DNA from 2 places in the Paenibacillus sp. W2I17 genome. Region 2 is predicted to be linked to the other one. Evidence: predicted binding sites of a transcription regulator. Region 2 holds the regulator's gene; the other holds the start of a gene.
The links. Region 2 encodes LexA, which represses DNA repair genes until DNA is damaged. Its sites were predicted from a motif close to CGAACATATGTTCG; they were not measured.
Positions count from the first base shown of each region.

Region 1: recA (recombinase RecA) is a predicted target of LexA. The motif match lies at 4,379-4,392, and genes of this name have one in related genera.

Region 1 is NZ_JAUSXM010000001.1:2,050,633-2,066,503, forward strand. It holds gene QF041_RS08910 (TIGR00282 family metallophosphoesterase) at 1-219, opposite strand, end outside; gene rny (ribonuclease Y) at 373-1,914, opposite strand; gene QF041_RS08920 (regulatory protein RecX) at 2,225-2,962, opposite strand; gene recA (recombinase RecA) at 3,245-4,309, opposite strand; gene QF041_RS08930 (competence/damage-inducible protein A) at 4,554-5,810, opposite strand; partial or broken gene pgsA (CDP-diacylglycerol--glycerol-3-phosphate 3-phosphatidyltransferase) at 5,918-6,506, opposite strand; gene QF041_RS08940 (YajQ family cyclic di-GMP-binding protein) at 6,827-7,318, opposite strand; gene QF041_RS08945 (hypothetical protein) at 7,474-7,638, opposite strand; gene QF041_RS08950 (helix-turn-helix domain-containing protein) at 7,712-8,773, opposite strand; gene QF041_RS08955 (DUF3388 domain-containing protein) at 8,840-9,607, opposite strand; gene QF041_RS08960 (DUF3243 domain-containing protein) at 9,805-10,068, opposite strand; gene ymfI (elongation factor P 5-aminopentanone reductase) at 10,232-11,002, opposite strand; gene yfmH (EF-P 5-aminopentanol modification-associated protein YfmH) at 11,004-12,284, opposite strand; gene yfmF (EF-P 5-aminopentanol modification-associated protein YfmF) at 12,288-13,568, opposite strand; gene sleB (spore cortex-lytic enzyme) at 13,695-14,525, opposite strand; gene QF041_RS08985 (FtsK/SpoIIIE family DNA translocase) at 14,724-15,871, opposite strand, start outside.
Region 2 is NZ_JAUSXM010000001.1:483,578-499,448, forward strand. It holds gene QF041_RS02225 (aldehyde dehydrogenase) at 1,231-2,532, shown strand; gene lexA (transcriptional repressor LexA) at 2,639-3,265, opposite strand; gene QF041_RS02235 (LysM peptidoglycan-binding domain-containing protein) at 3,562-3,939, shown strand; gene QF041_RS02240 (DUF896 domain-containing protein) at 4,035-4,244, shown strand; gene QF041_RS02245 (hypothetical protein) at 4,370-4,879, shown strand; gene QF041_RS02250 (HAD family hydrolase) at 4,924-5,700, shown strand; partial or broken gene QF041_RS02255 (ABC transporter permease) at 6,289-7,219, shown strand; gene QF041_RS02260 (carbohydrate ABC transporter permease) at 7,232-8,104, shown strand; gene QF041_RS02265 (ABC transporter substrate-binding protein) at 8,204-9,838, shown strand; gene QF041_RS02270 (GntR family transcriptional regulator) at 9,941-10,615, shown strand; gene QF041_RS02275 (cupin domain-containing protein) at 10,712-11,257, opposite strand; gene metH (methionine synthase) at 11,437-14,877, shown strand; gene rnz (ribonuclease Z) at 14,955-15,871, shown strand, end outside.

The DNA of each region.
Region 1 (15,871 bases), 1.6 Mb from region 2:
CTTATTGTCCCAAGTATGATTACCAAGTGTAATACCATGTACACCCCAGTTGAAAAACTCATTTGCGATTGCACCGGTAATGCCGCGACCTGCTGCCGCATTTTCACCATTCACAATCACCACATGTGGCTTATACTTCGATTTCAGGTACGGTAAATTTTCCTTTAATGCCTTACGTCCCACGTTACCTACAATGTCACCAATAAACAAAACCTTCATTGATTACTGCCTCCTCAATTCCTGCAAAGTCCTCTTACTTCAAATGTTGAACCTTTGCAGGACTCTATCTATGCTCTATGATGTGTAGTTGCCTTTTAACAGGCTATCAACAGGAAAAGTGGCCCACTACTGCGGCCACTTTTCCGTAATGCTCTATTTTGCGTATTCAACCGCACGGGTTTCCCGGATGACGGTGACTTTGATGTGACCCGGATAGTCGAGTTCATTCTCAATCATCTTCGTGATGTCACGGGCTAAGCGGAAGGCTTCAGCATCATCGATCTTCTCAGGCTGTACCATAACGCGAACTTCGCGTCCGGCCTGAATGGCGTACGATTTCTCGACACCTTCGAAGGACTCTGAGATTTCTTCCAGCTTCTCCAGTCGTTTGATATACGTTTCCAGCGTTTCGCGGCGTGCGCCTGGTCTTGCTGCGGAGAGCGCATCTGCTGCGCCAACCAACATGGCAATGACCGAAGTCGCTTCGCAATCTCCGTGATGGGACGCGATACTGTTGATTACAACCGGATGTTCTTTGTATTTCTTCGCCAGTTCCACGCCAATTTCGACGTGTGATCCTTCCACTTCGTGATCCAGCGCTTTACCGATGTCATGCAATAGACCTGCACGTCTTGCCAGAGTTACGTCTTCTCCGAGTTCGCCAGCCATCAGTCCAGCCAGATAAGCGACTTCCATGGAATGTTTCAAGACGTTCTGACCGTAACTTGTACGGAACTTCAACCGGCCCAAAATTTTGATCAGATCCGGATGCAGACCATGCACGCCCACTTCAAAGGTAGCTTGCTCACCGTATTCACGGATGCGCTCATCCACTTCTTTGCGGGATTTCTCAACCATCTCTTCAATCCGTGCCGGGTGAATACGTCCATCAGCCACCAGTTTCTCCAGGGCAGTACGGGCGATTTCACGGCGAATCGGGTCAAAGCCCGACAGAATAACAGCTTCTGGCGTATCATCGATAATGAGGTCAATCCCTGTAAGGGTTTCAAGCGCACGGATGTTACGTCCTTCACGACCGATAATCCGGCCTTTCATTTCTTCATTTGGCAGGGTAACAACAGATACCGTTGTTTCCGCTACGTGGTCAGCCGCACAGCGTTGGATGGCGAGTGTAATAATCTCGCGGGACTTTTTGTCCGCTTCTTCCTTCGCTTGTTGTTCAATGTCCTTGATCATTTGAGCCGTCTCATGACGAACTTCCTGTTCTACGTTGGACAGTATGATACTGCGTGCGTCTTCCATGGTGAGGTTGGATATACGTTCCAACTCTGTCACCTGGTTTTTGTAAATCATTTCGATCTGCTGCTGAGTCTCATCAATTCGTTTCTCTTTGTTAGCCACTTGCTCTTCTTTACGTTCGAGTGATTCCAATTTTTTATCCAGCGACTCTTCTTTTTGCAACAATCGTCTTTCTTGTCGTTGAATTTCATTCCGACGTTCACGAGTGTCTTTTTCAGCTTCAGCACGAATGCGATGGATTTCATCCTTCGCTTCCAGCACCGTTTCTTTCTTCAGTGCCTCTGCCTCTTTCTTCGCGTTCTCCACGATTTGTACGGCAGCTTGTTCCGCACTAGAGATTTTAGCCTCTGCAAGAGATTTGCGAATAAAATACCCTACTCCGAACCCAATGATTAGCGCGGCCACAACGAGAGCGATCGTGATTGCAGGATTCATACTGTTCACCTCCTCGTTGGTTCCTCCAAGGCATTCCTTGGGTCAATTTGCAGTTTTCAAACCTTACATATGTTTGGGAATAACGAATACTCACGGCGATCCCCCGCCGATTTTCATTTCACATGTACATGTTTCCACGTACTATTCACTGTTTCCAGCAAACCCATAATTAAGAATGGTATAAATCTTAAGAAACCGAAACCGCTTTTTTGGAAGGAAAAAGGGTTGTCCATTTCTTACAGACTCATGTCCATTTTAGTATTTGACGAAAGAAATTGTCAAGAGAATGCAGTATAGAGACTCTAGTCTGCTAATCCCATAACAACGCTTCGTCATCTTCAGGGTCCCCAGCCTCATCTTCTTCAATTAAACAATTCACGACCCGGCGCACCATATCCATTGAAAAACCACGTCTCATTAGGAAGGGAAGCGTTTTATTTTTCTTCTCTTTGACGTCCCCTTTGACCTGATTCCATTTTTTGCGTCCTGCACTCAAGGCAGTCTCAAATTCCGCATCTGTACTGATCCCTTCTAGTGCCTCAACAATGAGATCATTGGCAATGCCCTTTTGACGCAGCTCTTGCCTTATCCACAGTTTTCCCTTCCGCTTGCCCTCCATACGCTGTCTTGTCCATTCCTTCGCAAATAGATCGTCATCCACCAGGTTCTCCCGCTCAAGCCGATCCAGCGCCTCTTCAATCAAAGGTGCAGCAAACTCCTTCTGACGAAGTTTCTGACTTAATTCATGGCGCGTACGTGGCTTATGCTCCAAAAATCGCAGAGACTGTGCATAGGTCCGCTGTCGCTCGTCAGCTACAATGATTTCCTCCAGATCCTTCTTCATAAACGTATTACCTTGAGTCATCCTGTATTTAATCATCACATCTTCAAGAACCGTAATGGAGTGGATGCCAAAAGTGATTCGATAACGAGCTTGCCTGCTCTTCGTTCGTTCTACACGTGTAATAATAAGTTCTTCGTTGTCCGGAAATTGGGATAGGCCGTCCTGTTCTGCTTCTTCATATAAATCCTCGTCATGTTGATCCATTCTGGTCTCCCCTTTCATAACATTTTCGTTCTGACTACGCCAAGCACATCTTCACATAAGACAGAGAACACTAATAATACAAAAGACCGGGAACTCTGCCCGGCCTTTACTCCACAGTTAGCGTGCTAACAGCCCCTGTCCATTGGGACAGGGGCTGTTAGACAGCACGAGTACTCCCACTACAATCCATTATCCAGATTGATCCAAGCTCAATCAGATAAGTTTACGGAGTCCAGTGGGGAACACCCTCAGGGTCCTCCCTACAAGGGAGGTTTTGAGAGGTTACTCGTTGATTTCAAACAATTCTTGTTCTTCTTCTGCTTCTTTTTGTTGCTCTTCACTAGTTGGCGCAGGAACTGCAGTAACCAAGTTACTGGCTACACGAATTTTTTGTTCAATGATGTCAGCAATATCTTTATGCTCTTTCATGAACTGCTTTGCGTTCTCACGGCCTTGTCCTAAACGCTCGCCTTCGTAGGAGTACCATGCACCACTTTTATTAACGATGTCCAGCTCTGTACCAATGTCAATGATACTGCCTTCTCTCGAAATACCCTCGCCATACATGATATCCACTTCCGCTTGTTTAAACGGAGGTGCCACTTTGTTTTTCACAACTTTAATACGAGTACGGTTACCAATCATGTCATTGCCTGATTTGATACTCTCAATACGACGCACATCAAGACGTACTGTGGAATAAAACTTCAGAGCACGACCACCAGGTGTTGTTTCCGGGTTACCAAACATAACGCCGACTTTCTCACGAAGCTGGTTAATGAAGATTGCGATTGTTTTGGATTTGCTGATTGCACCAGACAGTTTACGCAGCGCCTGAGACATCAAACGCGCTTGCAAACCAACGTGTGAATCACCCATTTCGCCTTCAATCTCTGCTTTTGGAACCAATGCGGCTACAGAGTCAATAACGACGATATCTACTGCACCACTGCGTACAAGAGCTTCTGCAATTTCCAGCCCTTGCTCACCCGTATCTGGCTGAGACAGAAGCAATTCATCAATATTAACACCAAGTTTGCTTGCGTATTGTGGGTCAAGAGCATGCTCGGCATCAATAAATGCAGCTTGTCCACCCGCTCTTTGTACTTCAGCGATAGCATGCAATGCTACGGTTGTTTTACCAGAGGATTCGGGTCCATATATTTCAACAATACGGCCTTTAGGCAAGCCGCCTGTTCCTAATGCAATATCCAAAGCCAAGGAACCACTGGGAATAATTTCCACATTCATATGAGTGGACTCACCCAGTTTCATGATGGATCCTTTACCAAATTGCTTCTCTATTTGACGGAGCGCCATATCAAGCGCGGCACGACGGTCTGACAATAAGCTCACACCCTTTACTGTTTATAAGATAATGATACCTTGTTTTAACACGTTTGCCAAGCTTTTTTTCGAACATACATTCGTTTTTTTTTGTAAAGGCCGAGGCGCCTCTTCCTCAAGGAAACTTTCCATTAAACAGAAAAAAGAACCGTAAACAAGGCTGTAAAGCCTAATTCTACGGTTCTTCCGTCTTCCTTAATTATACTTGCTTGGAACTGTAAATGCAATCGAAGCTATTAACTAATCAATCCATCGCCACAAGTTTTTGCCATAAGCGATATAGAATTGCTTTGGCTGAACGAATGCGAACCGTCTCGCGATTACCATTAATACGCAGCTCATGAATTTCCGTCTCTTTTCCACGTTCAGCAAGAGCGATGAAGACAAGTCCGGGTGGCTTGCGTTCCGAATATCCCGGTCCAGCTACACCGGTAACAGCCAAGCCAAAATCAGCATCGCCAATCATGCGGATCTGCTCAGCAAGCACTTTTGCAACCTCAGGACTTACCGCCCCAGGTGCATCTTCACCTTCCAGATAATCATGAGGCACATTCAGCAGCTTTTCCTTAATTTCATTGGAGTAACAAACAATTCCACCTTTGAGCATTGACGCACTTCCGGGTACAGAGGTCAGACTTTGCATGACAAGCCCTCCTGTACAGCTCTCAGCAGCGCTGAGCGTCAGCCCCATGTCAGACATCATGGTTACAATCGTGTACTCTATAGGCACATCCTCGTTCGCGTAGAGATGTTCTGTCAAACGTTCCCGAATCTGAACCTCCATCGCATCCAGCTTCAGCTTCGCCTCTCCCTCACTCGCAGCCTTTGTGGAGACACGTACCGTAACTTCGCCTTCGCTCGCGTAAGGAGCAATCGTAGGGTCTGTCTGCACGTCAATCAGATCCAGAAGTCGATCTTCCAGAGCAGATTCACCAATACCTGCGAATTTGAGCATTCGGGAATAGATCGGCATCTCTTCTGTGAGTACATGCTGGAACAGCCAAGGTTTGACTTCCTGTTCAAACATTGGAATCAGCTCTTTAGGTGGTCCAGGCATCACAACATAATATTTGTCATTGTCAGAAATCGCATTTCCTGCCGCAAGGCCCGTTTCATTGGCCAGAGGTGTTCCGCCATCAATAACGATCGCCTGACGTCTGTTATTCTCTGTCATATCCACATTACGATCTCTGAAAAAGCTCTCAATTTTGTCCATTGCCATTCGATCTGTATGCAGTTTCCGGTTAAGAACAGCTGCGAGCGCATCCTTGGTCAGATCATCTTGGGTAGGTCCGATGCCACCGGAAAATAAAATAACGTCTGCACGGCCCTGCGCAATGCGAATAGCTTCACTAAGTCGATTCAGGTTATCCCCAACCACCGTTTGGAAATATACATCGATCCCCATCGCAGCCAATTCACGGGATAGGTATCTGGCATTGGTATTGACGATTTGTCCAAGCAGTAGCTCTGTGCCAACTGCAATGATTTCTGCCTTCATTGAGCATCCTCCTGTACACGTGGTGAGTGATCAAAGGGCAATAGGATAATTTCCTATTGCCCCTGACCCAATGCTTCCTTCATGATTACCCATTTAAGAACAAACCATTATGCTTTTGTTAAATGAAGCAGGTTTTTGTTTTTGATAAAGTAATCGATACCCGACCAGATGGTAATAAGCGCTGCTGCCCATACCGCGATAATATCGACGTGAATACCCGTGTATGAAAACGGGAAATTGTTCAACAGCAACAGCACAATCGCCACAATCTGCACTACAGTCTTCAGCTTGCCCCAAGCACTGGCGGCAACAACCGAACCATCCAGCAATGCAATTTGACGCAAGCCGGTAACTGCAAATTCACGACTAATAATAACAACTGCAATCCAGGAATCCAGCTTGCCCATCTCCACAAGCGAGACCAAAACTGCAGTAACCAGCAGCTTGTCTGCGAGTGGATCGAGCAGTTTCCCCAGATTGGTAACCATGTTATTTTTCCGCGCAAGGTATCCGTCAATTCCATCTGTGCTTGCGGCGATGATAAAAAATAACAGCAGCAATCAGTTGATTATACGGAAGCGAAAAGCTTCCAAGCTGCAACGGCTCTGGATAAAATGGAAAATCCACGAGCAGGAACACCATCAAAAAAGGGATTAAGCAAATTCGTGCAAGCGTAATCCGGTTGGGTAAATTCACAAGACGCCCTCCCTCATATCCTCCATTACTCCAAACAATCATCATAATCCCGTTATCATCATCCGGAACATGAAATGTACAGTTTCAATGTCAATCCATATTAACATGATCCCACTATGTAGAAACGCAAAAAATAAAGTCAACCGCTCAAAAGCAAAACCGCTTTAAACGTTCCGGTGACTTCCAGAAGATGTACTGCTTTTCACAAAGTCAGCAAACGATGAGGACTGGACTTGATGCTTGACTGCCAGCAATGCACACTTAGTATAATATACGCCCAATACCGTGTCAAAAAACACTTTTGCTACAAAAAGGCCATATTACTTGAAATTTGTATATTGCAAATCCAGAGGCAGGTTAGCACCATTTAGCAGCTGCATGACAGCTTGCAAATCATTTTTACTCTTACCAGTTACCCGGAGTTGGTCTCCCTGAATCTGACTCTTCACCTTCATCTTGGAATCCCGAATCAGGATATTGATTTTCTTGGCGATGTCCTGATCAATCCCCTGTTTAAAATTCAAACGCTGGCGGACTGTACCAGAAGACGCTGGCTCTACCTTTGCGTAATCAATGTTTTTCAATGGTAGACCACGCTTCGCCATTTTGGATTGCAGCACTTCAATGACAGCCTTGAGTTTGGTCTCATCATCAGATACGATCGTTAACGCATCCTTATCCAGCTTCAGGCTGCTCTTGCTGCCCTTGAAGTCATAACGAGCGCCAATTTCTTTCTCGGTTTGTGTAACGGCATTTGTCAGTTCTTGCAAGTCCATTTTGGACACGATATCAAATGAATTTTCTGAGCTCAAACCAGTCACCCTTTCAGTTAATCGTATGTTCTGTAACATTATAGAGGATACCTTAAGCAAAAGTCTAATTTCAAGCTGTTTTACACAAAGAAAAAAGCATTTTTGGCTTCCACTTCAAGTGGCTGCCAAAAATGCTTGCTGGTCCAGCTTCCAAGCTAATAGCGGCTGCGGTTGGGCTGTCTAAACATATCGAGCACACCCAAAAGTACATGTGCAAGTCCAAAACCCAATATTCCGTAACCCCAAGCACTTGGAGTCAGGTAATAACCCAGGAGGCTGACAATGATCCCTAAACCTGTTACGATCCAGCTGACTGTCACAGCCATCCACCTCACTTCACCAAAAGTTAACTGCAAGTTAAGACACGATTATTGTCTCCTGCAGTTGACCCGGTTATTCGCTACCCGTGGTACCTCCTGTACCATCCGTTGATCCATTTTCAACACCTGTGGAAGAAGAAGTACTACTACTGTCTTCACCAAGCTTCAAACGGATCCGATTGGTCGCCTTGCCATCCGTTACAACTTGCCCGCCAACCTCAATCGTGGTCGCTGCAGCGTAACCGGACTTAATATACATTCCCGCACTATCCAGCTCAAAGGTATAGCTGTCGCCATCGGCTGTATTGCCATACTCCAACTTCTCTCCACTGGAGTTCTCGCCCTTGTAAACTTCCAGCCAGCTATTGCCTGTTGCTTTAATCGTAACCGTTACAGGCTGCCCTGCACTACCGTTAACTTTAAAGTTCGTAATATTTCCTGATTTCCCATCTTCTGCAACAGTCACATTAGACGGTGAATTTTCAGTTGGTTCTTCCTCAGTTTCATCCGTCTGTCCGTCCGTTTGGCCATCAGTTTGGCCATCCGTTTGACCGTCCGTCTGTCCTTCCGTGTCTGTACCGCCACCGTTACCGCCAGCGTCGCCCTCACCAGTACCGTCAGTACCTGAATCTTTGGCAGGCGGATTAGATGCCTGTCCGTTGTCGGCAGGTTGATCCGGTTTATCCTCAGGCTGTTGTTGACTGTCTGTAATTTTGACTGAATCAAGCCCTGGATTATCTGATTCATCACCATTGTTATAAACCACGTATACATACAACAGAACTACGATCAAAACAGGGAATGTCCACATCAGCGCGACAGACATCCACCGATTACTACGCTCAACCGGACGGCTGGAACGCTTCTGAATAACCGGTTCCATCGTTGCTTCCGTCTCTTCTGCGGGTACGTCTTTTTTGTGTCCCTCCAGCAGCTCATCAGGGTTCAGTCCCACCGTCTCCGCATAGGTTTTGATGAAAGCACGCACATAGAAGCTACCCGGCAGCACTTTATAGTCTCCTGCTTCTATGGCCTCCAGATACCTCTTGCGAATTTTTGTCATTTCCTGTACATCGTCAAGACTCATCCCTTTTTGCAGCCGGGCCTCCCTTAACTGCTGACCCAGTTCAGACATGCCATCTCCTCCTTATGTTTATCTCTTGAGTTGTTGCTAATCTATTTCATGATTCCGTACGGTTCCTTACAATTCGTCGGTGTAGCTAGCCGTAAACGTATCATAAATAATTTCTTCATTCGGATTGTTGCGAAGTTCAATAATAATATCAAAATCATTAAAATCATATTCGGATTCCTGCACAAAAATATCCGGATGTTCAATAACTTTGGTGCTAGGCATGGACATAATATCCTGCAACAAATTGTAATGCCGCTCACTGGAACGAATCGTGCTTACAATTCCGTCAATGATGAAGACATTGTTCGGGTTCAATTCGTCTTCGGACATTTGACTCCTTATCGTCTGACGAAGAAGTGTGGAGGAAACAAACGTCCATCGCTTCATTGCACATACGCTGCCCGCAATAATGGACTCCGTTTTGCCAACACGAGGCATTCCGCGCAAACCGATGACCTGATTGCCTTCCCTCTTAAATACTTCACCCAAAAAGTCCACAAGTAACCCAAGTTCATCTCGTGTAAAACGAAATGTCTTGCGATCATCCGAGTCACGGTCAATGTATCTACCATGACGCACGGCCAGAATATCCACCAATTTAGGTTGCCGCAAAGCCGATACGGTGATGCTGTTTACTTTGCCAAGCATTTCACCGAGCAAACGGATTTTTTCATCATCATCCGATTCAAGCAGCATGCCTCGAGTTTTGCCTTCAACACCGTTAATGGTCAATATATTCACTTCAAGCATCCCCAGCATAGAGGCAATATCGCCTAACAAACCGGGTCTGTTCTTATGTATTTTATATTCCATATACCATTGTTTAGATTCCATTTCAACACCCCGTAATGCATTATTCCACATTATTCGACAGCAACAGAACGTGTCCACTGGACAACAATCTGAGACATCTTCTAAAAATGGGTCACGTTAATGATATATAAAATGAAAATGAATTACAAGAACAGCTCTGTAATCCGTTTGTAATCATTAGAGAAAAGCCCCCTTACGGGAGCTCTTCATCTGTAATCTTATGCGTTTTGTTTGGCCAATTTGACCATCAGGCACGCAATCGTACGACGCTCATCTGCATCGCCGACATCCCATAACTCTTTCAATGCCCGGTTGGAATGGTTCGCCGGATCGACTTTCTCATCAAGGAAGTCGCCGATTTCATACGCAAGTTTGTTGATGGTTTCTTCACTCATCCCCATCTTCTCTGCTTGCAGTACGCGGTCACCCAGGAACTTCTTCCATGTGTCAAAACTGGAGAGCACTGTTTTTTCTGTTGACATGATAAATCCTCCTTAGATGACGCATGAGATTTAAAATCAACAGTTGTAATATGTGCTTTCGAGGCATTTTATATACGAGCATTTTGAAAATAATCCGGAAGACGGCTGCTTCTCAGCAACCTTCACCTGTTTCGTTCACAGCCAGTCAAGTTTTCTTGCTTTTTTACGTTAACCAACCGCCATTTGGACTGATGATCTGCCCATTGATATAACCCGATTCAGGGAGGGCCAGAAAATAAACCAGTGATGAGATTTCATCAGGTTGAGCAAGTCTTCCTGCCGGAATTTCCTCTTCCAGCATCTTCAGTTCACTCTGATCCAGATGGTTCAGCATGGATGTCTGAACGGCGCCAGGAGCAACGGCATTTACGGTTACTCCGGAAGGTGCGAGTTCTTTCGCAAGCGCTTTGGTGAATGCATTCACCCCACCCTTGGTTGTGGAATACAGCACCTCACAAGAAGCACCAGACAATCCCCAAATCGACGATACATTAATGATTCGGCCATACCTTTGGGAGATCATGTGAGGCATCATTTCCTGTGTACACATAAACGTGCCTTTGAGGTTAATCGCCATCACTTCATCCCAGATCTCCTCTGTAACATCAGCCAACATCCCATAGTGCGAGATTCCTGCATTGTTCACAAGAATATCTGGCATGAGATTATGCGACTCGAGCTTCTCACGCATGCGCTCAATCTGTTCCCGGCTGCGAAGATCCGCAGACACGGTCATGATTTTTCCACTGCCCTGTTCCATGCACCGTCTGGCGGCTTCATTCGCTGCTTCATGCGATTTCATATAGTGTATAACAACATTCATTCCCACTCTGGCGAAACGTTCTGCGATAGCCGCTCCAATGCCACCGCTTGCGCCAGTTACCAGTACAGTCATTTCCCCGATTGCCTTCAATTGTCCTGTTCCCCTCTCCATATCAAGGACTCACGACTAGCGATACAGCCAGTTGATCCCACCGAATATGCTCTCTCAGTCTGAGATTTACATCTTCCAGTGTAATCGATTCATAGAGCGGCAGCATATTGAAAAAATCACCGCCACGGAATTGCTGACGTGTAAATTCATGCGCAATGTTCTCCGGAGAATTGAGCATACGCAAATATCCGCCTATTTTCTTTTTGCGTGCACGTTCAAAATCCGTGGATTCGAACCCTTTTTCTACAATGGCATCCACTTCTTCACGTATACGCGCGAGCAGTTGATCCGGGTCTTTTGTATCACCACCAATGGCTGAAAACGCATATTGCGGCGAACTGTTATACTCATGTCCAAAGCTGTCCGAGATCAGATCTTCATCGTAGAGCTTCTGAAATAATCGTGTGCTTGAGCCAAACAAAAGGTCCATCATCAGCTGCGTTGTCATATCTCGCCGTAACAATTGTTCCCCGGTAAGTCCAACGTCCGTCTCCTTGAATCCAAACAGACATTTGGGCAGTGAAACAGCCAGTTTTGCTTCCCGTCTAACTTCTCCTACCTGCTCAGGCTCCGGTTCGAAGAAGCGTTGAATACTCCCCTGTGGCTTATAATCCTTCTGCTCCTGGTTCGATCGAACCATATCAATGACTTCCTGTGGATCTACACCACCCACCACAAACAAGAGCATATTACTCGGATGATAGAAGGTGTTATAACACTCATATAACATCTCTTTGGTAATCGTACGGATGGATTCCACCGTTCCTGCTATATCGATATGCACCGGATGTTTCTGATACATGGCTTCGATAAGCCCAAAATAAACACGCCAATCCGGATTATCAGCATACATGTCAATTTCCTGTCCAATAATGCCTTTTTCCTTTTCCACATTTTGATCCGTGAAGTAAGGATTTTGCACAAAGTTGACTAATGTTTGTATATTTTCATTCACATATTCAGTCGCTGAAAACAAATAAACCGTCTGATCAAAGCTCGTAAATGCGTTAGCTGAAGCACCATGAGACGCAAATGTTGCAAAAATATCACCTGTTGGTTCTTCAAACATTTTATGCTCCAGGAAATGAGCAATCCCATCCGGGACCTTCACTGCTTCCTGCCCTTCAACCTGAAAATGATTATCCACCGATCCATACTTGGTTGCAAACGTAGCATACGTTTTCTGGAATCCCGGTTTAGGCAAAATATAGACATGCAGTCCGTTATCCATTACTTCGTAATATAGTGTCTCCTGCAAATGCTCATACCGAATGCTCTCCACCGATTATTCCTCCTTCTCGTCCCGCAAGAAATAAATCGTATCCAGACGGAATTGTTCTGCCGCCTCACGCACATCTTCCTTGCTAATATGTTCTACCTGAGCCAACAGTTCTTCAGCCGTTCTCTCTTTGCCAGACAACTGTCGATTGAAGTCATAAGCGATCATCTCAAAAGCAGAATCCTGCATTTCCTTAAGCAGGTTACGGATCATTGCTTTGGTCTGAGACATTTCCAGATCACTGATTGTACCGCTTTTCATTTCTTCCAGCTGCTGCTTGATGATCGTGACGGCCTTCTCATAATTAGGGATTTCAATCCCGGATTGAATCGTTGCAATGCCCTTATGTCCGTCATAACGCGAAGACGCGTAATACGCTAGGCTTTCTTTTTCACGAACATTGACAAACAGTTTGGAATGAGGATAACCACCGAGTATCCCGTTGTACATTAGTGCTGCGGCATACTGAGGATCTCCATAAGTGATAGATGTACGGAGTCCCATATTGAGTTTTCCCTGACTCACATTCAGTCGCTCAACAACGTTCTCCACTTCCTTATCTCCTCGAACCGCTGCCTGTGTCTGGTAATCAGAGGAGGACGTTCGATCTACATTGAAATGACGCTGAACAAGGTTCTCGACCTCCTCCAGTGTCGTATCCCCTACCACGTATAAATCCATACTCGCCTGCTGTAGCCACTCCTGATAAGACGCAGTCAGTGTGTCAGGCTCAATTCCGGGCAGATCCTTTCGCTCACCCAATGGATGAAGACGGTATGGCTCGTTCTTGCACATTTCCTCGATACTGCGTTCAGCGGCATAGCGCATTTTATCGTTCACGATGGACTCCAGCTTTTTACGAACAGTCTCTCGCTCCGCTTGTACATAAGACGTCCTGAAATGTCCTTTCTCCTGTGCAGGTCGTGTAAGAACCTCTCCTAGGAAGGCAAATGAACGATCCAGTAGCTGTTCATCCCCTCCAACAAAGGAATCATTAATGGTATCCATTCGGAACTGTACAATCTGGTAATCCCCGCGTTTATAAACGTCAAAACCAAAACCTGCTCCATACAGATGCTCCAGTTGCTCACGAAATTGCGTTGTTTCCGGATATGACTCCGTGCCGCGTCGCAGAACAAAAGGTGTCAGCGCTACTTTGGTTACTGTATCTTCCCGTAAGGGAACTCCTGCATATAACGATATAGCAAACGTTTTAAAACGTTTAGTTGGAAGCACATGTATACGAAACTCTCTCTTGCTACCTCGTTCGAATCCTGATGTATTCAAATGTCAAAACCCCTTTACGGCGTCATTTATCATGCAATCGTATTAAGCTAAACGTAACAACCATTTTAACCCATTCAAAAGGCAAGAAGCAACCGAAGTCACGCCTTCTGGTTGCTTCCAACATCATCACATACAAAAGATATGCTGTCCGATTGTTTTCACTTGTGGACGGGTCCAGATCCATTTGGATGTTGCTGTCTTCGGGTTAAAATAATAGAGACATCCACCGGACGGATCCCATCCATTCAAGGCCTGCTCAACTGCCTTTTTGGCTTGTGCGTTTGGTTCCAGATAGATCTGTCCGTCCGCTACAGCCGTAAATGCACCTGGTTGAAAAATCACACCAGAAGGTGTACTTGGAAAGCTTGGTGAATTTACGCGATTCAAAATTACTGCTGCGACTGCAACCTGACCTTCAAACGGTTCACCCCGGGCTTCACCATATACAGCGTTAGCCATAATCTTGAGTTCATTCTCTGAGAGACCAAGGGCATTGGCAGATCCCATATTGTCTTGCTCTTTATCTGCCGTATTGTTGCTACCTCCACCCCCACCTGAGGATTCCTTGTGTAGCGGCGGCTCTGTTGGCGACCATTTGGTTGACGCATTGTACAGCTTGAGCTTGGTCTCAGCTCCAACCACACCATCTGCCTTCATGCCAAACTCGGATTGAAACCATTTGACGGATTTCAGCGTGCTGCTGCCAAAATTACTGTCGATTTTACCATTGTAAAATCCCAGGTACTTCAGACGCCCCTGAAGCTCATATACATCCTGACCGTAACTTCCATATTTCACTGTATTGCTGCTAAACGTAGGCAAGGCCTTTTCTTCTAACTGCTGCGGTGTACGCTCGGCTGAACTTTCAGTTGCTGTATTCCCAGGAAGCAAATAACGAATTCCCAATGCGGATATCAGCAAAATAGCAGTGAAAAGCCATAGGTTCATTTTTCGCATCGACTGTGCTCTACCTTTCTCTTGTGGGATTAACAGAATCGCTAAGGTTATTATGACAAGCCTGCTTGTTTCCTATGCACCAAATCATCCGATCTTTGGAGTAGATGGCAAAACTTCAGTCTGCTGAGCAAGCAAAAAGCCCTCAACCAATACGGTTGAGGGCTTAAACGATTCGTTGTAACCATGTTACATGTTACACTACGAGCTTATTTTATTCTGCTGATACTGTTCAAGTGAAACCAGTACTTCCCTTGGTTTGCTGCCCTCATAAGGACCAATTACACCCCGGGCTTCCATGGAGTCAATTAAACGCGCTGCACGTGTGTAACCAACCCGCATACGACGTTGTAACAGGGAGACTGATGCTTGTTTTGCCTCCAAAATAATCTGTACAGCTTGCTCATATAACTCATCCTGTACTTCATCTGCTGCCTGAATGGAATCATCCACTTCAGGTACAATGGACTCATCATACTGCGCTTCACCTTGACCACGTACGTAGTTTACAATATTCTCTACTTCTTCATCGCTCATAAAGGCACCTTGTACACGAACCGGTTTTGATGCGCCCATAGGCATGAACAGCATGTCTCCACGGCCCAACAGTTTCTCAGCCCCACCCATGTCCAGAATCGTTCGGGAATCGACTTGAGAGGATACGCCGAAGGCAATCCGCGATGGAATGTTAGCCTTGATTACCCCGGTAATAACGTCAACAGAAGGACGTTGTGTGGCTATAATCAGATGGATTCCGGCTGCACGAGCCATCTGAGCGAGTCGTGCAATGGCATCCTCCACATCTCCGGCTGCAACCATCATCAGATCTGCAAGCTCATCCACAATGACAACGATATAAGGCAGAACAGCCGCAGGATTATCTTTCATCAGATTATTGTAGCCCTCGACGTTACGCGTGCCTGATTTGGAAAACAGTTCATATCGTTTCTCCATCTCAACCACAATCTTTTTGAGAGCAAGTGACGCTCGTTTAGGATCAGTTACTACTGGTGCCATCAGATGTGGAATTCCGTTATATACGTTTAACTCAACCATCTTGGGATCGACCATCAGGAACTTCACTTCATCCGGCTTGGCTTTGTACAATATGCTGGTAATAATTCCGTTAATACACACCGACTTACCGGAACCTGTAGCACCCGCGACCAGCAAATGGGGCATACGAGCCAAGTTACCAATGATCGTCTGTCCGGAGATATCTCGGCCAAATGCAATGGTCACTTTGGATTCTGCATCCTGGAACGTTGCCGTCTCCATTACTTCACGCATCGTTACAACCGACACCTCGCCATTAGGTACCTCTATACCTATAGCGGACTTCCCGGGAA
Region 2 (15,871 bases):
AAAGGTGGACGGCGTAGGTTTCCTGCTATACATGAGATTATAGCCGAAACGGGTAAACATAAGACGAACGTCATGGCTGCTCTTGACGCTCTTGTGGGAGCGGAAAACTATACATTTGGAAGATGGTCTGAAATAGCCAACAAAGTGATCTTAGAAGGCTGGGGGGGGGGGGGAGAACGTCCTAAGGTAGACCGCACACGAACTTCTGGGAACATCGATTTTTGGGCTAATATTGAGGGTACACCATGCGTAGCAGAATGAAAGATAACGGATTGTGAGACATCCAGGTTGATTATGGCTGAACACAGAGAGCCGTGGCAACCCTGATTTGGACGATCAGGAAACACAGCGGACCAGTTAGGTACTAGTTGGCTCTTATAATAGTAGTAGACGGTTTATTTGGAATTATTTAACTCTCTCTTTGAAGAGCCGATTTCAGGAGTAGTTGTGGGATTAGACTTTGTACGGTGTGAAATAAAGTTGATGTTAGAGGGTGAGTTCCGCTCGATTTCTTTAGCCGAAATTATCTCTGTTAATTAAAGGGATTGTATCGCTTAGGAATTGCGAGCTTATAATTTATAATATTTGTATAAGTTTAATATTTTGTTTAGGAGATTTTCTATTTATCCAGCGCCATAATTTATTGCTTTTAATGTCAGAGTAGTAATGCAATCAAAATGAGTATTTGAAATGAGTTTCTTCATTATAATAAGAAAAAAAGGCACCCACTAATGTCCCCTGAATTCTTCTTCACCAGCCCACATTTCTGTGTTTACTTGTAACCAAGGCTTACATTTATATAACAAAACACGTTTGTTCGTCGATTTAGATAATGGTAAACCGTAAAACTCTCTTTTCATTAATAAAAGGGGAGTATTTTTGTATGGTAACTAAACCTCTCCATCTGATGAATTGTATCACTTCATGTTTGTTTTAGCGCAAAACGATTGTCATTTATCTACTAACTTATTAAGGAGAAACTGAGATTAGAATTCTTTCTACAGTGCATTAAACTGTCTGAAGCAAAAGATTTTAATCAAGTTTCCTTAGCAATTCTAATAGCCACGAATAGGAGGGAATACTAGCTTTCACTCATTTAAAATTCCAACCATCGTTCAAATACATACAAATGGATGTTTCATTTGTATGTTGAAAGTTTCATATAGAAGAGGTATACTTTAATTTAATTTTTAGCAATTTAATTTTAAATAATTAATTGGAGATGTTAATATGGATCAGGCAAAACAACTTGTGACAGAACAACGTACATTTTTTTATACAGGACAAACTAAAAATATCGAGTATCGAATTAATGCGCTTCAACAGCTTAGAAAGGGAATTGAAAAGTATCAGCAACGGATTCAAGATGCACTTCGGGCAGATTTGAACAAATCTGAGGCGGAAGCTTACGGTTCCGAGATTCGCATTGTTCTGGGTGAACTGGATTTTGCATTAGAACATCTGCAGGAATGGGCTGCACCAAAACAAGTCCCAACCAATTCGGCTATGCCGGATGGGGTGAGTACCATTTACCCTGAACCATACGGAGTGGCTCTTATTATTGCACCTTGGAACTATCCTTTCCAACTGGCCTTTGGTCCACTGATTGGAGCAATTGCAGCCGGTAACTGTGCAGTTATCAAGCCTTCTGAATTAACACCAGCTGTATCTCGTCTGACGTATGATCTGATTCAGGAGATCTTCCCTCAGGAGTATATTGCGGTAATGGAAGGAGAAGTTGAGGCTAGTACAGCATTGTTGAAAGAGAAGTTTGATTATATTTTCTTCACTGGCAGCACGGGTGTTGGTCGCATTGTTATGAAGGCAGCTGCGGAGCATCTGACTCCTGTAACTCTTGAGTTGGGTGGTAAGAGTCCTGCTATTGTGCACAGTGATGCAGATCTGAAGCTGGTGGCTCAGCGTATTGTTCGTGGTAAGTTCCTGAATGCAGGGCAAACTTGCGTTGCTCCGGATTACTTGCTTGTGCATGAACAAGTTCATGATGAATTGATCAATCTGATTGGCGCAGAGATCAAAGATAAATTTGGGGATGATGTGTTACTGAACGCTGATTTTCCCCATATTGTCAATGCACGTAACTTTGATCGGTTGTCGGGATTCCTCACAGATGGCAAAACGCTAATTGGTGGGCGTTCTGTACGTGAGCAGTTTCTTATTGAGCCGACGATAATTGGTGATGTGAACTGGGAATCAGCTGTCATGCAAGAAGAGATCTTCGGTCCGATTCTTCCTGTATTTACGTACAGTGACCTGAACCCAATGCTGGATGAGATTGTTCGCCGGCCAAAACCATTGGCGCTATATCTCTTCACACAGGATGAGCAACTGCAGGATCAGGTTCTGAATCAAGTATCCTTCGGTGGGGGATGTATTAATGACACACTTTCTCATATGACTTCACACTATCTCCCGTTTGGTGGTGTAGGAGAGAGCGGTATGGGCTCATATCACGGAAAACAGAGCTATGATGTGTTCTCGCATCACAAGAGTGTTCTGAAACGCAGTGAATAATTAGCCGCAAAAATAACATTAACATGAAAAAAAAGAGGTTGTCCTGTTGATCAGGACAACCTCTTTCGTATTTCATTACATCTAGTTTTGTTACTCAAGTTAAATATTAATGAATATCTCGGAAAAGGCCAATGACTTTACCCAGAATACTAACATGTTTCAAACGTAAAGGTTCGAAGGTCGCATTCTCCGGTTGAAGGCGAATATGATCTTTCTCTTTATAGAACGTTTTCACTGTAGCTTCATCGTCTTCAGTCATTGCAACGACGATATCACCGTTATCAGCAGTTTGCTGTTGACGGACAATAACGTAATCTCCATTAACGATTCCAGCTTCCACCATACTATCTCCCACTACTGAAAGCATAAACACTTTTTGTTCGCCTACATAATGTGTAGGAAGAGGGAAGTAGTCTTCAATGTTCTCGGTTGCAGTGATTGGAACCCCGGCTGTAACCTTACCAACAACAGGAATACGTGCAACGCTATGAGCAAATTGATGAGAATGCTCAGATTCTTCCTGGCTCAAAAGCTCAATGGCTCTTGGCTTGGTAGGGTCGCGTCGGATCAAACCTTTTTTCTCCAAACGATCCAAATGTCCATGTACTGTTGAGCTGGAAGCCAGTCCAACAGCTTCACCAATTTCCCGTACGGAAGGAGGATACCCCTTCAACCGGACTTCATTTCGTATAAACTCCAGAATAGCCTGCTGCCTGCTGGATATCTTCGACATACCGTATCAACCCCATTTTAGTAACGTTTGGGAAAATTATAACATAGAACCTCCGTTCGTACAAACATAAGTTCTAAATAAAATAGCATTAAATCAGTGTTTTTTAACTTATAGAACAGAAATTGTCCAAAAGTCAGAGCATAATACTGCAAATGCTTTGCAAAAGGAAGCGAAATAAGATATTTCTCCTTCAAAAAAGAAGCGAACAATTGTTCTAAAAATCTATTGAACAAAACAAGTGTTCGTGTTATATTGATTTCAACAGATAGGAACAAACGTTTGGAGGCGGGTGTTTAATGAGATATTCTACTTATCAAAGCATTTATGAACCAATGAATTCGGAACTGGTGAAGTCTAACATAGGGAACTACAAGAAGGTTTTAGCGCGTTTCAAGATTTCTTCATGGATGTTAAAGGTAGCCATTACCTCTATGATTATATTTATTGGATGCAGCACCGTCTTAACTGTATTTGCCGGCAATGAGAATGATGTTCTGCCTGGAGGAAAGATAGCTGTTTCACAAGGGGAAACATTATGGAGTATTTCTTTGGAACATAAACCGACAAATATGGATACACGTATTTATATAGAAGCAATTAAGAAAGTGAATCAACTTCATACAACTTCCATCCAAGTGGGACAAGTACTAGCTCTACCGCAATTTGCAGAATAAAATGCACATCAATGAGTGTTAGCGCGTGTCAGCTTGACAAGCAGCCTTTATAATGGCAAAGTTAATATGACTTTGTATTTTTGGAGGGGACAAGCTTGGATATAGATAGTCTGGTAGCACGTATTAACGAATTGGCTCGTAAGCAAAAGTCCACTGGATTGTCGGAGGAAGAACTTGCTGAACGTGCCGAGCTAAGAGAGATTTATTTGAGTAATATTCGCAGTAATTTCAGACAACAACTGGATACCATTGAGATTGTTGATGATGAGAATGACAAAGGCCACCAAGGCAAACTCAAACACTAACGAAACCTAATGATATCATTATGATATTTAGGTTTCTTCCTGTTATTTTGAGTGTGCAATTTATAGGGGGAAATGTTGGTTTACAGTTATGTAAGCCGATACAAAGACACATAAGGGGGATTCTCATGTCGCGTTCGTTCGAGAGAACGGTTAAGAAAAATTCCAAGCAGTTAAATCAGCAACGCAAAAAAAGTGGTCAACCAATCACAGGTACACCAGGTGAAGAAGTCTTTAAGGGACGCAGCCTTTTGTTCCCTATATTTTTGATTGGTCTCGCCTTTTTGTATCTGTTTATGAGCACGTTCCTTGTGCAAGCTCCGATGACAACCTGGGACTGGGTGACCATGCTGCTTTACGTATTTTTGGCAGTCATCTTCATGCTTCGTCGTCCATACATCAAAATTAGCAGTAATCGGATTATAACGACGAAGGGTAATCGTGAACGTTCAATTGGGGTTGATGATATTGTCAAATTCAGAATTGAACCAGGTACAGTTGTTATCGAACATAACAGTCGCGGGAAAAGATGGGTGTTTACCAAGTTATTGAACCGTTACGATACTGATGCGATTGCAGAACGTTTGCTGAAGTTTGCAAAAGCACACCAGATCACCGTGGAAACCGTCGAAAAGTAATTATTGCATAAAGGGGTAGATGATCGGAATGGCGTTAAAAAGCGATTTTGTTCGACCTGGATGATACTTTATTGTGGGATGAGCGTAGTGTTCGAGAAGCTTTTCATGAGACTTGTCTAATCGCAGCGCAAGAGACTGGGGTCAAACCAGAAGAACTTGAAGAAGCTGTTCGTAATGAGGCACGTGGACTGTATGAATCATATGAAACCTTTCCTTTCACTAAAATGATTGGAATCAATCCGTTTGAAGGCCTTTGGGCTAACTTTACTGGTGGGGATCAACCTGAGTTCCGTCAGTTGGAACAGCTTGCTCCAGTTTACCGTAAAGAATCCTGGCGTCGTGGCTTGTTGAAGTTGGGTATAGATCGGGAAGATCTTGCTGAACAACTGGCCACGCAGTTTGGAGTAGAACGGAGATCCAGACCTCATGTATACGAAGAAACGATGGATACCTTGCGTCAGTTACAAGGAAAGTACAAACTGTTGTTGTTAACGAACGGTTGTCCTGCTTTGCAACAAGAGAAATTGGATGGTGTACCTGAATTAACTCCTTTCTTTGATGAGATTATTATCTCTGGTAACTTCGGAAAAGGAAAACCAGATCCATCGATATTTGAACATGCTTTGAGTAAACTGGGTGTTAAACCCGAAGAGAGCATGATGGTTGGGGACAAGTTAACGACTGATATTCGTGGTGCTTTATCATCTGGCATCCAATCCGTATGGATTAACCGTGAGCATAAGACCAACAATGAAACGTATGCGCCTGACCACGAAATAACGCATTTATCTGAACTGGATCAGCTTATTGCTAATTTCTGAGCGGATCAGCTATAACATCTTTCCTCAGCACCCTGAAACATTGGAAGCTTCAAAGAACGATGATGTCGTTCTTGAAGTTACCAATGTTTTTTTATTTGAGCTTGTTGACTAAATTACCTTGTTAAATGAGATCTCCATTTTTTTTGCTAAAAGTTATTGAAATTAGAGGGAAGCTGGATTAGAATATAACTAACATACTAGTATGACTAGTATTTAGATTGTCCTAAAGCAATTTCTTTTTGACTTACTTCATTAAATGGAAGCAGGGAGTTATTGCTTATTATTTTCGATTGATTGTAAGCGCTTAATATTTTGAAAAAGCTTCTTTCGATTTGGAGATCACACCACTTAGTAAGTGCTAATTAATGATGTGAAGCACCTTGGATTGTGTGATTCTACATAACACATCAAAATGATATCGCTTACATTTAGCATTTATCTATTTCGTAGTGGGGGTGAAGTTGAAGGATTTGTTGTCTTCTACAAGAGGAGAAACGATGGGAAATGTACATGAATTACTCTTACTTATCAAGTCCTGGATCGGAGTGAAAACACATGGAGTCGGAAACCGCTAAAACAACGTTAACCATGACATCTTTACGTAAAGAGAGCAGATTACGAACGGCAGCAACCTTGTTCCGCAAAGACTGGCAGCTGTATTCACTATTAATCCTTCCCATCATTTATCTCCTTATTTTCAAATATGGGCCGATGATTAGGTAATGTGATTGCGTTCAGACGTTTTGTTCCCGGGGGAAGTATATTTGGAGAAACGTGGGTTGGATTAAGGTACTTCAAAATGTTCATTGAGGACCCCACCTTCTGGAGAGTATTCGGTAATACGCTGATGTTGGGCGGACTTGCGTTACTCTTTACATTCCCGGTTCCAATCATTTTTGCCTTGATGCTTAACGAAGTGAAGAGTAAACGATTCAAAAAGTTTGTACAGACCGCGTCTTATCTGCCTCATTTTCTGTCCATCGTTATCGTTGCGGGTATGATCCTGCAGCTGACAGCAGTGAATGGTTCCATTAATGGACTGGTGGCTTTCTTCACCGGAGACAATATTCCTTTTATGCAGCGGGCTGAGTGGTTCAGAACAATCTATATCACTTCTGAGGTATGGCAGGGTATGGGTTGGGGAGCGATTCTGTATCTGGCTGCACTGACAACCATTGATGATTCTTTGTATGAAGCTGCGCGTATCGATGGTGCCAATCGGTGGAAGCAAACGATTCATGTAACGTTACCAGGGATCTTGCCAACGATTGTGACGTTATTGATTTTGAACATGGGTAATTTCCTGGCAGTTGGATTTGAAAAAATCTTACTCTTGTACAATCCGCTTATCTACGAAACATCTGATGTGATCTCCACTTACCTGTATCGGGTTGGACTGGAATCCAGTAACTTCAGTTATGCTACCGCAATTGGCTTGTTCGAATCGCTGATCGGTCTGATTCTGGTGTTCTCCGTAAATGCCATCTCACGCAGACTGACACAAAGAAGCTTATGGTAAAGGAGGAGCATCATGCAGGAATCCAGATCTTACAAGGTATTTAAAGTATTCAATGTCATCTTTCTGCTGTTCGTGGTATTTATAACACTCTATCCATTCTTAAATGTCGTGGCACAATCCTTCAGTAGTGAGTCCTATATTAATTCCGGTAAGGTTAGTTTGTTCCCAAGAGGATTCAATGTGGAGACATACAAGACCATCTCGCGTGACAGCATGTTCTGGACCAATTATAAAAATACGATTATCTACACTGTGGTAGGTACGTTAATCTCCATGTTTATGACGACTATTTTCGCCTATGCCCTGTCCAAAAAGAGGTTGATGGGTCGCAAGTTTTTGACGATGTTCGCTGTATTCACGATGTTCTTCAGTGGTGGATTGATTCCAAACTATGTGTTGATTAATTCCCTTGGGTTCAACAACACCATGTGGGCACTTGTTGTTCCTGGCGCAATTAGCATATACAACATGCTGATCATGAAGTCATTTTTTGAAAATATGCCTGAAGAACTGGAGGAAGCTGCCTCCATTGACGGTTTGAACACATATGGGATCTTGTTACGCATTATATTGCCGCTTAGTAAAGCAGTTATGGCAACCATGGTGCTGTTCTACGCAGTAGGTCATTGGAATTCCTGGTTCCCAGCCTTTCTGTATCTGGACAAAAAAGAACTGTTCCCGGTCACCATTTATTTGCGCAATATGATTGCAGGAGCGACAAGCGGGGCATCTGCCGGCGCAACCTCAGCTGATAACTTGACACAGATTGCTGCCAATATTAAGTCAGTAACGATGGTATTAACCATCTTGCCGATACTCACCATCTATCCATTTGTCCAAAGATACTTTGTAACCGGTATCATGTTAGGGTCTGTTAAACAGTAATACGTAGCAGCTAGAGTGATTCACATGATTACTTTTAGAGATTGATTAAAAAGTTTTAAGGCAAGGTCAACCTAAACTAAATTCAGGGGGATAACCTAAATGAATCAAAAGCCACGTAAGTTTGTTGGTAAAATGGTGTTGGCAACAATGATGACCGTTGTTCTGGCAGCATGTAGCAGCGGTACCGGAGCTGGAGGTGACGTCACAGAAGTTCAAACCAAGGCAGCGATGGAGACGTACAATGTAGGGGATACATTCAAGGCGACTGAGCCGTTTAATCTATCGATACTGTATAGTGATCAACCTACCTATCCGTACAAAAAAGACTGGTTGCTTTTCGAAAAGATGACTGAAATGACTGGTGTTACACTTGAGCCAACGATTGTTCCTATGAGTGACTATTCTCAGAAGAGATCTCTTCTAATCAGTTCTGGTGATGCACCGCTGGTTATTCCAAAGACCTATCCTGGTGAAGAATCTGCTTTTGTATCTTCCGGTGCGATTCTGCCCGTTAGTGATTATATTGATTTGATGCCCAACTTCAAGGATAAAGTGGAAAAATGGGGATTGGAAGAAGAAATCGAAGGACTTCGACAGGAAGATGGCAAGTATTATGTACTCCCGGGTCTGCATGAAGAAGTATGGCCAGATTATACATTAATCGTAAGAACAGATGTTTTTGAAGAAAATAACATTGCTATCCCAACCACATGGGATGAATTGTATGACGCTGCAAAGAAACTCAAAGAGCTGTACCCGGATTCCGTTCCGTTCTCGGACCGATTCCAATTTAATAGCACATTAGGTATTGCGGCTACCGGTTTTGGTACCAAGGCTGGATGGGGTTTTGGTAACGGATTGACGTATAAGGAAGATCAGGATGAATTTGTGTACACGGCTACAACACCAGAATACAAAGAGATGCTAACGTACTTTAACAAGTTGGTATCCGAAGGATTGCTGGACAAAGAAAGTTTCACACAGGATGATGATCAGGCTGTACAGAAATTTGTATCCGGCAAATCATTCATGATTAATGGTAATTCCCAAACGGTGGTGCTGCACCGAAATGATATGAACAAAACGCTGGGAGAAGGTAAATACTCAGTTGCAAAGATTACAGTACCTGGTGGACCAAAAGGGCAATTAATGTCCGGCTCCAGACTTGAAAACGGTGTCATGATATCCGGAAAAATTCAAAAAAGCGAAAACTTCAAAGCCATTATGCAATTTGTGGATTGGTTATACTACAGCGATGAGGGTCAAGAGTTTGCCAAATGGGGCGTTGAAGGCGAAACATTTACCAAAGAGGGCGGAAAACGTAAATTGGTAGAAGATGTGAACTACAATGGCTTGAATCCTAAAGGCACGAAGGATCTGCGTATTGACTTTGGTTTCTCTGGTGGAGTATTTGCCTACGGTGGTACGACAGATCTGCTGCAATCGATGTTTAGTGAAGAAGAGTTGAAATTCCAGCAAGACATGAAGGATACCAAAGAAGTTATCCCGGCAGAACCACCAATTCCTTACTCTTCTGAGGATCGTGAACGGGTGACACTTCTTAGTACACCACTGAAAGACTATTCGGATCAAAATACACTTAAATTTATCTTGGGTGAGCGGGACTTGTCTGAATTCGATACATTTGCCAAAGAGCTGGAGAGTCAAGGATTATCCAATTATCTGAAGCTGGCAAATGATACGTACAAAGCCTACAAAGAAAACAAGCAATAATATAGTTGATGCTGGCCAGATTACCGTTTCACACCGATATATAAGTGGAACGGTAATTTGTGCTAAGATGAATGAATACGGCTGATAGAAAGAGGTCTAGGCATGTCACTTAATCAAAAAATTAGAGGCTCAACCCGGGCATATTCATATAACCTGTTAAAAGAACGAATTCTTCACCTGGAACTTAAGCCGGGTACCAAGATTTCAGAGAAAGAGATTGCAGATGAACTACAGGTGAGCAGAACACCCGTTAGAGAAGCATTCATGAAGCTTGCTGAAGAAGAACTGCTGGACATTATTCCCCAGAGTGGAACGATCGTCTCTCATATTAATCTGGAGCATGTGGAAGAAGGCAGGTTTATGCGGGAGAAGATGGAGAAGGAAATCGTGACTTTGGCTTGTGTTTCTTTTCCTGAAGAGTTCAGATTTCGACTTGAAACCAACATTGCAATGCAGGAAGTCTGTATAGGGAAAAACAATTTCTATCGACTTTTTGAACTGGATGAAGAGTTTCATCAGATTTTGTTCCAGGGCACGGGTAAGCTGAGAACATGGAAAATGTTGCAACAGCTGAATATTCCGTTTAATCGGTTGCGTTTATTACGTCTAGCGGAGGACTCCAACCTGGAGGTCATTATCTCCCAGCACAAAGAGATTTATCGTCTTATCACAGAGCGTAAGACCGAGCAAGCTGTTCAGGTGATGGAAGCTCATCTTAGACTAGTTGTTATTGAACAGGAATCGATAAAGGCGAAATACCCACATTATTTTATATAATGCACCGATATTGGATAATACTCTCCATATGCATATGCGAAAACCCCTGTTCAATTGAACAGGGGTTTTGGTTAAGTAAGTCGTAACACGAGAGTGTTAGGCTTGTTTGATAAATGTAGGATCAGGGTATGGATCTGCAATCCAGCCATCTTTTTCGATGAACAGACGTACAGCAATAATTTGTTTGTTCTCCATTAAAGTGAAGAAGTGCGGTGTATTCTCAGGTACAGAGATAACGTCTCCAGGAGACAATTCTACATTAAAGTAGCCTACATCATCTGTAGCTTTGATAACAAAGATTCCTTTACCAGCGACAATTGCACGAATCTCATCTTCAGCGTGGGTGTGGATCTCTTCGAACTTGGCCAGCTTTTCTTCGATATCTGGTGTTTGTTCGGACAGCGTGATGACATCCCAGATCTGGTATCCGCGACGTGCAGCCAAATCTCTGATTTCATAATCGTAAGTTTCCAAAACCTCAGTTTTCTGTTCATCAGTTAATCCAAAGTTATTTTGCAGATCAGTGTTCAGTTTGGATGCGTCCCACTTCTCATATAATACTTCGTATTTGTTTAAGAAATTTCGAACATTTTCGTCACCAGTGATGCGTTCGTTCGTATTTCGGATAACAATTTCAGCCATGTTCTTTCCCTCTTTTCCACTTGGTTTAATTGAATTATATCGGATTGCTTTGTTTTTGTCGATTCTCAAATTCCGTTCATATTCGTGCAAACCCGCCATCTTTCGGGACCAAACCCGATCTTTCACATTAAGTTAGTTTCTGTTAAACTAAGATTTAACGTTTTGCGGGGGTGAAGATATTGGATAAGATTAGTCTACACGATGCATTAAAACAACGAATATTAATCCTCGACGGTGCAATGGGGACCATGATTCAACAAGTTGATCTGACTGGCGAAGATTTTGGCGGCGAAGATTTGGATGGATGTAATGAAATGTTAGTGCTTACTCGTCCAGAGCTGATCCAGCGCATTCATGAAGAATATCTGGAGGCTGGCGCCGATTTAATTGAAACCAATACATTTGGTGCTACATCCGTTGTGCTTGCTGAGTACGATATTCAGGATCGGGCACGTGAGATCAACCTGGAAGCAGCCAGAATTGCGAAAGCTGCGGTTGATCGTTTCTCTACACCGGAATCTCCACGTTATGTGGTAGGAGCGATGGGACCAACAACCAAAACACTGTCTGTAACTGGGGGAGTAACGTTCCAGGAACTTATCGACAGTTATTTGGAGCAAGCGCTTGCTTTAATAGAGGGAGGCGTTGATGCGCTACTACTCGAAACCTCACAGGATACCCTCAATGTAAAAGCAGGCAGCATTGGAATTCAGCAGGCCTTCGAACAGAGTGGTATTACACTGCCCCTGATGATATCAGGAACGATAGAACCAATGGGAACGACCCTTGCGGGTCAGAACATCGAATCCTTTTATATATCCTTAGAACACCTTAACCCAATTTCGGTAGGACTAAACTGTGCTACAGGTCCTGAGTTCATGCGTGATCACATTCGCTCGCTTTCTGGAATGGCATCGGTTGCCGTTAGTTGTTACCCGAACGCGGGTCTTCCGGATGAGAATGGTAATTACCATGAGTCACCAGACTCGCTTGCTCAGAAGATTGGTGCTTTTGCCGAACAGGGTTGGTTGAATATTGCTGGTGGATGTTGCGGGACAACCCCTGCACATATTCGGGCGATGCGCGACACACTTGCCCAGTATCCCCCAAGAGAAATGAACGGAACACATCCACCGGCATTGTCTGGTATTGAACCGATCTACATCGAACAGGACAATCGCCCATATATGGTCGGAGAGCGTACGAATGTGCTGGGATCACGGAAATTCAAACGCCTCATTGTAGAAGGCAAATATGAAGAAGCTTCCGAAATTGCTCGTGCTCAAGTGAAAAATGGAGCGCACATTGTTGACGTGTGTGTACAAGATCCGGACCGTGAAGAGTCTGAAGACATGGTGAAGTTCCTTGAACTGGTTGTGAAAAAAGTTAAGGTTCCTCTGATGATCGATACGACAGATGCTTCAGTAATTGATCTGGCCCTTCAGTACTCACAAGGTAAAGCGATAATTAACTCCATTAACCTTGAGGATGGCGAAGAGAAATTTGAGCTGATTACGCCGTTGCTTCATAAATATGGTGGTGCGGTTGTTGTCGGAACGATTGACGAACGGGGTCAGGCGATTAGTCGGGAAGACAAGCTTGACGTAGCTAAGCGCTCTTACGATTTGCTGGTGAACAAATATGGACTCAAACCAGAAGACCTGATTTTTGATACGTTGGTGTTCCCAGTTGGTACCGGAGATGAACAGTACATCGGTTCAGCCAAAGAAACCATTGAAGGTATAAGAGTTATTAAGGAAGCGATGCCTGAATGTCATACGATACTCGGGATCAGTAACATTTCATTCGGACTGCCTGAAGCAGGTCGTGAAGTGCTGAACTCTGTATTTTTGTATGAGTGTACCAAAGCAGGTCTCGATTATGCCATCGTGAACACTGAGAAACTGGAGCGTTATGCATCCATTCCGGAAGAAGAACGTAGACTCTCGGAAGAGCTTTTATACAACACAAATGATGAAACACTCGCGGCGTTCGTAGCGGCGTTCCGTAACAAGAAGGTTGAGAAGAAGGAAAAAATCTCAAACCTTTCATTAGAAGAGCGTCTCGCTTCATATGTTGTGGAAGGAAGCAAAGAAGGATTGCTGCCGGATCTGGAGCAGGCACTTGCCAAATACACAGCACTTCAAGTGATTAACGGTCCACTGATGCGGGGGATGGAGGAAGTGGGTCGTCTCTTTAACAACAATGAGTTGATTGTAGCTGAGGTGTTGCAGAGTGCGGAGGTTATGAAGGCTTCTGTAGCATATCTGGAGCAATTCATGGAGAAGAACGAGACTTCGGTTAAAGGCAAGATCATTCTGGCCACTGTTAAAGGCGATGTGCATGACATCGGGAAGAACCTGGTTGAGATCATCCTGTCCAATAACGGTTACCAGATCATTAATTTGGGTATAAAAGTACCACCAGAACGTATCATTGAGGCATACCGAGAAGAAAAAGTCGATGCGATCGGTCTCTCGGGTCTATTGGTGAAATCAGCGCAACAGATGATTCTTACCGCTCAGGATTTGCGAACAGCAGGTATTGATGTGCCTATTATGGTTGGCGGAGCGGCGCTAACACGTAAATTCACCAAAAATCGTATCCGTCCTGAATATAACGGAATGGTTGTATATGCGAAAGATGCGATGGACGGTCTGGATTTGGCGAACAAATTGATGAATCCCGTTTCACGTGAAGTGATGCAACTGGAGATGGAAGCAGAAAAAGAAGCTGATGCTTCAGGTGCTGTAGCTGTTCAGACTCTTCCAGAGCTTACGCGTGTGGAACGTTCGGATATTGCTGTAGATAACCCGGTTCTTGTCCCGCCTGATCTGGAGCGTCATACGATGCGTAACTACCCATTATCACATATCCTGCCATACGTGAACATGCAGATGTTACTTGGACATCATCTGGGGTTGCGCGGTTCAGTAGAACAACTGCTTGCTTCAGGTGATAAGAAGGCTACCGACCTCAAAGCAGTTGTAGATAATATCATGCAAGAAGCTGTTCGTGACGGGATTATTCAGGCACATGCCATGTATCGTTTCTTCCCTGCTCAGTCCAGTGGTAACAGCATCATCATCTATGATCCAAAGGACACCAGCAATATTTTGCATACATTTACGTTCCCACGTCAAAAAGTCGAGCCGTTCCTGTGCCTGTCCGACTTCCTGAAGCCTGTTGAATCCGGTCAGATGGATTACGTTGGTTTCATGGTTGTTACGGCCGGACACGGTGTACGTGAACTATCCACTGCGTGGAAAGATCAAGGGGATTACCTTCGCTCGCATGCTCTGCAATCCGTAGCGCTTGAAGTAGCAGAGGGATTAGCTGAACGTGTGCATCATATGATGAGAGATATCTGGGGATTCCCGGATTCTGCCCAGATGACCATGAAGCAACGTCACGGTGCACGTTATCAAGGGATCAGGGTATCTTTTGGATATCCGGCTTGTCCGGATCTGGAAGACCAGGGGCCGCTGTTCAAGTTGCTGCAGCCTGAGGATATCGGTGTAGAATTGACGGAAGGTTTCATGATGGAACCTGAAGCTTCCGTATCAGCGATGGTATTCAGCCATCCGCAAGCTAAGTATTTTAATGTAGAGAAGGCATAAATTCAGTAGAGTGTCAGGCAAAGCCCTCCGCATTGTCGGAGGTTTTTTGCTGGCAACAGAAAGAGGTGCGATCCAGAATGGAACTATATTTCCTGGGAACTAATGCTGGTGTACCTACGCTTCAACGGAATGTAACTTCCATTGGGCTACGCATGTTGGATGAGCGCAGAGCTTTGTGGTTGTTTGACTGCGGGGAAGGAACGCAGCACCAGATTTTAAGTTCTCCGCTTAAACTGAGCAAATTGGAGAAAATATTCATTACTCACCTGCATGGGGATCATGTATTTGGACTTCCAGGACTGCTTTCGAGTAGAGCCTATCAAGGTGGCACCACATCATTAACCGTATATGGTCCGCCAGGTACGGAACGAATGATCAGTACAACAATGGAGCTTAGCCAATCCCGGGTTAACTATGATTTGAATATCGTGGAACATACGGGCGGCGTCCTGTTCGAGGATGACAGTTTTATCGTGGAAGCGGCTTTGCTTGAGCATCGGATTGACAGCTATGGATACCGGATTACGGAAAAAGATCGTCCAGGAAGCCTGGACCCAGCCAAACTGGCGGAATACGGTTTGAAACCAGGCCCATTGTTCGGCCGGCTCAAACGTGGAGAAACCATTACGCTGGATAACGGTGATTCGCTTCGTCCAGAAGATGTATTGGGAGCGCCAAAACGAGGCATGGTGATCACCATATTAGGTGATACACGTCCATGTGACAACGTACAGCCACTTTCCATCAATGCAGATGTGCTTGTGCATGAAGCTACATTCATGCATGATCTGGCCGATACAGCGCATGAGTACTATCATAGTACTTCTAAGCAAGCGGCAGAAGCGGCTAGAGAAGCCAATGTAGGGCAACTAATCATGACTCACTTCAGTTCACGCTATAAGGATGAGGATCAACTTCAGCCACTTTTGGAAGAGGCGCAGTCCGTATTCCCGAATACCAGACTTGCAAACGAACACCAGCTTATTCCTGTTGT